One region of the Streptomyces sp. NPDC038707 genome, then DNA from elsewhere that is predicted to be linked to it. Evidence: predicted binding sites of a transcription regulator. Region 1 holds the regulator's gene; the other holds the start of a gene.

Region 1 (4,235 bases):
GTGGATCCCCCCGGAGCGTATCCCCTTCAGACCCAGGACGTGGGCATCGTCGGCGAGGAGAGCGTGCCTGTCCCGGATCTGGTGGTCGCGGCGCCGGACGTGCTGCCTGCCGCAGGCCGTCTGCTGCCGTCACGGCTGGTCACGGCCGTGACGGAGGTTGTCTCGGAAACCAGCGTCTACCAGGACTATGTGGTCAAGCGCTCGATCTACGCGGCAGGCGGGATCCCCGTCTACCTCATCCTCGACCCGATCATGGGGCAGTGCGTCCTGCTGACGAAGCCCGCGGGTCAAGGGGAAGACGCTGATTACTTCAGTCAGCGGATCATCAAGTTCGGCGCCCCGGTTCCGTTGGAGGATCTCGGGCTTGAACTCGACACCAGCGAGTTCGGAACCCTCCCCGACGTCAGGCCCCACCGCTACCCGTGACGAAGTCGATCAGTTCCTCCACTCTGCCCAGCAGCTCCGGCTCCAGGTCCTTGTAGGAGCCCACCCGCTTCAGGACGGCCTGCCACACCGCGCCGGTGTTCTCCGCCGGCCAGCCCAGCACCCGGCACACGCCCGTCTTCCAGTCCTGGCCCTTCGGGACCGCCGGCCACGCCTCGATGCCCAGCGAGGACGGCTTCACGGCCTGCCAGATGTCGATGAACGGGTGGCCGACGACCAGGGCGTGCTCGCTGGTGACCGACTGGGCGATCCGCCACTCCTTGGTGCCCGGCAGCAGGTGGTCCACCAGGACGCCCAGGCGGGCGTCGGGGCCCGGGGCGAAGGAGTCCACGAGGGCCGGGAGGTCGTCCACGCCCTCCAGGTACTCCACGACCACGCCCTCGACGCGCAGGTCGTCGCCCCAGACCTTCTCGACCAGCTCGGCGTCGTGCCGGCCCTCCACGTAGATGCGGCCGGCGCGGGCCACCCGCGCGCGGGCCTGGGGGACGGCGATCGAGCCGGACGCCGTACGGGTGGGGCGGGCCGGCGCCGAGGACGGCCGGACCAGCGTCACCACCCTGCCCTCCAGCAGGAAGCCGCGGGGTTCCAGGGGGAAGACGCGGTGCTTGCCGAAGCGGTCCTCCAGGGTGACCGTGCCCGCCTCGCAGCGGATCACCGCCCCGCAGAACCCGGTACCGGCCTCCTCCACCACCAGGCCCGGCTCGGCGGGCACCTCCGGCGCCGGCCGCGGCTTCTTCTTCCACGGTGGGGTGAGATCGGCGGAGTACTGGCGCATTCGGATGACGATAGGAGAAGCCGTGCCGTGACAAGCGCGACACGCCGGGCTCGGACCCGGAACGCCGTTCAGATCACGCCGAACCGGGCCGCCAGTTCGTCCCGTTGACGTCGTACGAACGCCGCGTCCACCACCGCCCCGTGACCCGGCACGTACACCGCGTCCTCGCCGCCCAGCGCCAGCAGCCGGTCCAGGGCGTCGGGCCAGCGGGCGGGGACCGCGTCGGGGCCGGCCTGGGGCTCGCCGGACTCCTCGACCAGGTCGCCGCAGAAGACGACCTCCGGGGAGCCCGGGACCAGCACCGCGAGGTCGTGGGCCGTGTGGCCCGGGCCCACGTTGGCCAGCAGCGCCTGGCGGCCGTCGCCGAGGTCCAGCGTCCACTCCCCGGACACCAGGTGCCGGGGCGGGACCAGCGTGTCCACCGCCTCGTCGGCGTCGGCGACCGGCAGCCCGTTGCGCACCGCGTCCAGCCGCAGCTCCGCCCGTTCGGAGGCGAACACCGCGTCCAGGCCGACCGCCCCGTACACCTCCGCCCCGGCGAACACGGCCGCGCCGAACACATGGTCGAAGTGGGGGTGGGTGAGCGCGAGATGGGTCACACGGCCGCCCGCCAGTTCCCCGGCTTCCGCGCGCAGCCGGGCCCCCTCCGCCAGGCTCGACCCGGCGTCCACGAGCAGTGCCGTCCCCGCGCCCATGACCAGCCCCGCCGTGCAGTCCCAGCCGGGCAGCCGGCACCGCCCCACCCCGGCCGCCAGCCGTTCCCAGCCCAGCTCTTCCCAAGTCACGGTCATACCCGCGACGCTAGCGGTACGACCCGGTACGGCGGCCCGACCTTGCCCGGTGTGCGCCCGACGGCCGTACACTGGGCCGGGGAATGCTGGCACTCGCGCGGGAGGAGTGCCAGGGGGACGACCCGATGGGACGAGGGACGACGTGCTGGAGGTGCGCGCGGATGCTGAGTGAACGCAGGCTTCAGGTACTGCGCGCCATCGTCCAGGACTATGTGGGCACCGAGGAGCCGGTCGGTTCCAAGGCGCTCACCGAACGGCACAACCTGGGCGTCTCCCCGGCCACCGTCCGCAACGACATGGCGGCCCTGGAGGAGGAGGGGTACATCGCGCAGCCGCACACCAGCGCGGGGCGCATCCCCACCGACAAGGGGTACCGCCTGTTCGTGGACAAGCTCGCGGGCGTGAAGCCGATGACCGCGCCCGAGCGGCGGGCCATCCAGAACTTCCTGGAGGGCGCCGTCGACCTGGACGACGTCGTGGCCCGCACGGTGCGGCTGCTTGCGCAGCTGACCCGGCAGGTCGCCGTCGTCCAGTACCCGTCGCTGACCCGGTCCACGGTCCGGCACGTGGAGCTGCTCTCGCTCGCCCCGGCGCGCGTGATGCTCGTGCTGATCACCGACACCGGCCGGGTCGAGCAGCGTATGGTCGACTGTCCGGCGCCGTTCGGCGAGGCCTCGCTGGCGGATCTGCGGGCCCGGCTGAACAGCAGGGTCGCGGGCCGCCGGTTCACCGATGTGCCGATGCTGGTCGAGGACCTCCCGGATGCCTTCGAGCCGGAGGACCGCGGTACGGTCTCCACGGTGCTCTCCACCCTGCTGGAGACGCTCGTGGAGGAGAACGAGGAGCGGCTGATGATCGGCGGTACCGCCAATCTCACCCGCTTCGGACACGACTTCCCCCTCACGATCCGGCCCGTCCTGGAGGCGCTGGAGGAGCAGGTCGTGCTCCTCAAGCTCCTCGGCGAGGCCAAGGACCCGGGCGTGACCGTGCGCATCGGCCACGAGAACGCCCACGAAGGACTCAACTCCACCTCCGTCGTGTCGGTCGGTTACGGTTCGGGCGGCGAGGCGGTTGCCAAGCTCGGCGTGGTCGGACCGACCCGCATGGACTACCCGGGAACGATGGGAGCGGTACGCGCAGTGGCACGGTACGTCGGACAGATCCTGGCGGAGTCGTAAGTGGCCACGGACTATTACGCCGTTCTCGGCGTGCGCCGCGACGCGTCGCAGGATGAGATCAAGAAGGCGTTCCGCCGGCTCGCGCGCGAGCTGCACCCGGACGTCAACCCGGATCCGAAGACCCAGGAGCGGTTCAAGGAGATCAACGCCGCTTACGAGGTGCTGTCGGACCCGCAGAAGAAGCAGGTCTACGACCTCGGCGGCGACCCGCTCTCGCAGTCCGGCGGTGCCGGCGCGGGCGGCTTTGGGGCCGGCGGCTTCGGCAACTTCTCCGACATCATGGACGCGTTTTTCGGTACGGCGTCGCAGCGCGGGCCGCGCTCGCGCACCCGGCGCGGCCAGGACGCGATGATCCGGATCGAGGTGGAGCTGGACGAGGCGGCCTTCGGGACGACCAAGGACATCCAGGTCGACACCGCCATCGTTTGCAACACCTGCAACGGCGAGGGCGCGGCTCCGGGCACGTCCGCCCAGACGTGTGACATGTGCCGCGGCCGGGGCGAGGTCTCGCAGGTCACCCGGTCCTTCCTGGGCCAGGTCATGACCTCGCGGCCGTGCCCGCAGTGCCAGGGCTTCGGCACGGTCGTACCGACCCCGTGCCCGGAGTGCGCCGGCGACGGCCGTGTGCGCTCCCGTCGCACGCTCACGGTGAAGATCCCGGCCGGTGTCGACAACGGCACCCGGATCCAGCTCGCGGGCGAGGGCGAGGTCGGCCCCGGCGGCGGCCCGGCCGGCGACCTGTACGTCGAGATCCACGAGCTGCCGCACCCGACCTTCCAGCGGCGCGGCGACGACCTGCACTGCACGGTCACCATCCCGATGACGGCGGCGGCGCTCGGCACCAAGGTCCCGCTGGAGACTTTGGACGGCATGGAGGAGGTCGACATCCGGCCGGGCACCCAGTCCGGCCAGTCGATCCCGCTGCACGACCGCGGCGTCACGCATCTGCGCGGCGGCGGCCGGGGCGACCTGATCGTGCACGTCGAGGTGCAGACCCCGACCAAGCTGGACCCCGAGCAGGAACGCCTGCTGCGCGAACTGGCCAAA
Region 2 (4,235 bases), on a different contig from region 1:
CGGCGTTGGCGCGGGCCGCCGCCGCGGTCAGCGGGTCGCGGTCCACGGCCAGCACCCGGATCCCGGCCCGCGCCAGCGCGACCGCGTCCCCGCCGATGCCGCAGCACAGGTCGGCCACGGAGGTCACGCCCAGCTCAGCGAGCCGCCGCGCCCGGTACGCCGCCACGCTCGCCCGGGTGGACTGCTCGACCCCGTTCGGGGTGAAGAACATCCGGCCGGCGTCCGCGGCCCCGAACTTCGCCGCCGCCCGCTGCCGCAGCCGGGCCTGGCCCAGCGCGGCCGAGACCAGTTCGGCCGGGTGGTCGCGGCGCAGCCGGGTGGCCACCGCGAGTTCCCGCGCGGGCTCGGTGTCGCGCACCTCGTCGAGGAGGGCGCGGCCTTCGGGGGTGAGGAGCAGAGCGAGGTCGTTCACCGGCTCATTGTGGGCCAGTCGGTGGATGGTGCGCCCGCGGCGGCGGTGTCGGCCGGGGGAGCGGGCCGGGGCCTGGGAGGATCCGGCACCATGCGAGCAGTAGTACAAAATGACAAAAGTCGGGCACGGGTCGCGCAGGCGGACGGCGAGGGTCGGGCACGGGTCGTGCGGACGGACGGCAAGAGCCGGGCACGAGTCGCGAAGACGGCCGCGGCCGCCACCGCCCTCGCACTGGCCGCCCTCCTGTCCGGCTGCGCCGGCGACCCCGCCCCGGCCCCGGCGCAGGGCGGCCCCGCCCACCCCCTGGACCCCCGCGCCCGCGAGGCCGCCGAACACGCCCGGCTGGCCGCCGCCGCCCGGCGCTGGGGCCTGGACCGGGCCCCGCTCACCCCGCCGGCCCCGCCCGCCGGCAAACCCCGGATCACGCCCCGGGACGGCTTCGAGGTGGACGGCCAGGAGGAGGAGAACCTCCCCCCGGTCTTCACCACCGTCCCCACCCGGCAGAAGGTCGTCTTCCTCACCATCGACGACGGCGCCGAGAAGGACCCGGCGTTCCTGCGCATGATGAGCGAGCTGAAGGTGCCGTACACCGCGTTCCTCAGCAACTACGTCATCGAGGACGACTACGGCTACTTCCGCCGGATGCAGGCCCAGGGCGTCACCCTCAACAACCACACCCTCACCCACCCCTACCTCCCCGGACTGTCCTACGAGGAGCAGCGCGACGAGATCTGCGGCATGCAGACCGTCATGAAGAAGCAGTTCGGCAAGGCGCCCACCGTCTTCCGGCCGCCGTACGGCAACTACAACGGCGACACCCTGCGCGCCGCCAAGGAGTGCGGCATCAAGTACGCGCCCATCTGGGACGAGGAGGTCTTCGTCGACCACTGGGAGTACCGCGACTGGGACCGCCGGCTGCACCCCGGCGACATCGTCCTCACCCACTTCCGCGGCCGGGACGACTGGAACGGCACGATGGTGGACGACATGCGGCGCTTCCTGGACAAGGTCACGCGCGAGGGCTACGCCGTCGCCCGCCTGGAGGACTACCTGTGAGGCGCCTGCGGGGCCCCGCCGCGGTCCTCGCCTCGGCCCTGCTCCTGGCGGGCTGCGCCCAGTCCGTCGACCCCATCGAACGCCTCGGCAAGAAGGCCGCCGCAGGGGTGCGCCCGCACGCCACCGGCCCCGGCCGGGCCTACCGGCACTGGGGCCTGACCCGCCCGCTCGCCCGCTCCCCGGTCCGCGACGCCCGCCCGCTCGCCCTGCACCGGGCCACCCCCGCCCCGCCCCCGGTGATCGACCACGTCCCCACCCGCGACCCGGTCGTCTTCCTCACCTACGACGACGGCGCCGAACGCGACCCCCGCTTCGCCGACATGGTCCGCGACCTGCGCCTCCCGGTCACCCTGTTCCTCACCGACGGCGCCGCCGCCCCCGGCTGGCGCCACTACGCCCGCCTGCGCGCCCTCGGCGCCGGCATCGGGAACCGCGCCGTCGGCCCCCGCGCCCCGGCCGGACTGCCGTACGCCGGCCAGCGCGCCCAGATCTGCGGCCAGCAGGACCGGCTGCGCACCCGCCTGGGCGTCCGCCCCCGCCTGTTCCGCCCGCCCCACGGCTCCTACGACCCCACCACCCTGCGCGCCGCGGCCGACTGCGGCATCTCCGCGGTCGTCCTGTGGCGCACCGCCCTCACCCCGGCCGGCCTCACCCGCGGCCTCGCCCCCGGCGACATCGTCCTCGTGGACTCCGGCGAGCCGGCGGACGTCCCGTTGCGCGAACGCACGGCACGGGTCCTCAGGGCGGCCCAGGCGCGGCGCCTGACGGTGGCCCGCCTGGAGGACTACCTCTAGGAGAGCCGGCTCCCCGGGCCCCCGGTCAACGCCACGACGGCCGATTCACCGCCGACGCGCCGCACGGCATTGGCACTCCGCTTGACCGAGTGCTAATCACGGTCATAGTCTCAGGTCTGGCACTCCGCAGGTGAGAGTGCCAACAAACGCGACGGGCAGGTCCGGCACCCGCGACGACGGATCGACCTGGTCGCCACCTCAGACAGTTAACCCCGTGAGATCTCCGAAGGGGGAGGTCGGATCGTGACGACCGCCAGCTCCAAGGTTGCCATCAAGCCGCTCGAGGACCGCATCGTGGTCCAGCCGCTGGACGCCGAGCAGACCACGGCCTCTGGCCTGGTCATCCCGGACACCGCGAAGGAGAAGCCCCAGGAGGGCGCCGTCCTCGCCGTGGGCCCGGGCCGGTTCGAGAACGGTGAGCGCCTTCCGCTCGACGTCAAGGTCGGCGACGTCGTCCTCTACAGCAAGTACGGCGGCACCGAGGTGAAGTACAACGGCGACGAGTACCTCGTCCTCTCGGCTCGCGACGTGCTCGCGATCATCGAGAAGTAATCACCTCAAGCGACTCTCTGCTTGAAGCTGCGCCCCTGGCCCCCGCGAATCGACAAGAAGCCGGGCGCCCGGGGCGCGGCGTTTTTCACCCACAGATTTCCGAGAGGGCTCCCGCTGCCATGGCGAAGATCCTGAAGTTCGACGAGGACGCCCGTCGCGCCCTTGAGCGCGGCGTCAACAAGCTTGCCGACACGGTCAAGGTGACGATCGGCCCCCGCGGCCGCAACGTCGTCATCGACAAGAAGTTCGGCGCCCCCACCATCACCAACGACGGTGTCACGATCGCCCGTGAGGTGGAGATCGAGGACCCGTACGAGAACCTCGGCGCCCAGCTGGTGAAGGAGGTGGCGACCAAGACCAACGACATCGCGGGTGACGGCACCACCACCGCCACCGTGCTCGCCCAGGCGCTGGTCCGCGAGGGCCTGAAGAACGTCGCCGCCGGTGCCTCCCCGGCCGCCCTGAAGAAGGGCATCGACGCCGCCGTCAAGGCCGTCTCCGAGGACCTGCTCGCCACCGCGCGCCCGATCGACGAGAAGTCCGACATCGCCGCCGTCGCCGCGCTGTCCGCCCAGGACCAGCAGGTCGGCGAGCTGATCGCCGAGGCGATGGACAAGGTCGGCAAGGACGGTGTCATCACCGTCGAGGAGTCCAACACCTTCGGTCTGGAGCTGGACTTCACCGAGGGCATGGCCTTCGACAAGGGCTACCTGTCGCCGTACTTCGTGACGGACCAGGAGCGCATGGAGGCCGTCCTCGACGAGCCGTACATCCTCATCACGCAGGGCAAGATCTCCGCCATCACGGACCTCCTGCCGCTGCTGGAGAAGGTCATCCAGGCCGGCTCCTCCAAGCCGCTGCTGATCATCGCCGAGGACGTCGAGGGCGAGGCCCTGTCGACCCTGGTCGTCAACAAGATCCGCGGCACCTTCAACGCCGTCGCGGTGAAGGCCCCCGGCTTCGGCGACCGCCGCAAGGCGATGCTCCAGGACATGGCCGTCCTCACCGGCGCCACCGTCATCTCCGAGGAGGTCGGCCTCAAGCTCGACCAGGTCGGCCTGGACGTGCTCGGCTCCGCCCGCCGTGTCACCGTCACCAAGGACGACACCACGATCGTCGACGGCGCCGGCAAGTCCGAGGACGTGCAGGGCCGCGTCGCCCAGATCAAGGCCGAGATCGAGAACACCGACTCCGACTGGGACCGCGAGAAGCTCCAGGAGCGCCTCGCGAAGCTGGCCGGCGGCGTGTGCGTGATCAAGGTCGGCGCCGCCACCGAGGTGGAGCTGAAGGAGAAGAAGCACCGTCTGGAGGACGCCATCTCCGCGACCCGCGCCGCGGTCGAGGAGGGCATCGTCTCCGGTGGTGGCTCCGCTCTGGTCCACGCCTCCAAGGTCCTCGAGGGCAACCTCGACAAGACCGGC

The links. Region 1 encodes HrcA, which represses chaperone genes, less so after heat shock. Its sites were predicted from a motif close to TTNGCACTCNGNNNNNCNGAGTGCNAA; they were not measured.
Region 2: groES (co-chaperone GroES) is a predicted target of HrcA. The motif match lies at 2,332-2,358, and genes of this name have one in related genera.

The regions. Positions count from the first base shown of each region.
Region 1 covers NZ_JBEZUP010000009.1:220,610-224,844, reverse strand. The annotation lists partial or broken gene AB0E62_RS15500 (Uma2 family endonuclease) at 25-426, shown strand; gene AB0E62_RS15495 (DUF3097 domain-containing protein) at 404-1,219, opposite strand; gene AB0E62_RS15490 (MBL fold metallo-hydrolase) at 1,288-2,010, opposite strand; gene hrcA (heat-inducible transcriptional repressor HrcA) at 2,172-3,188, shown strand; gene dnaJ (molecular chaperone DnaJ) at 3,189-4,235, shown strand, end outside.
Region 2 covers NZ_JBEZUP010000010.1:155,310-159,544, reverse strand. The annotation lists gene AB0E62_RS16405 (methyltransferase domain-containing protein) at 1-412, opposite strand, end outside; gene AB0E62_RS16400 (polysaccharide deacetylase family protein) at 503-1,468, shown strand; gene AB0E62_RS16395 (polysaccharide deacetylase family protein) at 1,465-2,262, shown strand; gene groES (co-chaperone GroES) at 2,506-2,814, shown strand; gene groL (chaperonin GroEL) at 2,934-4,235, shown strand, end outside.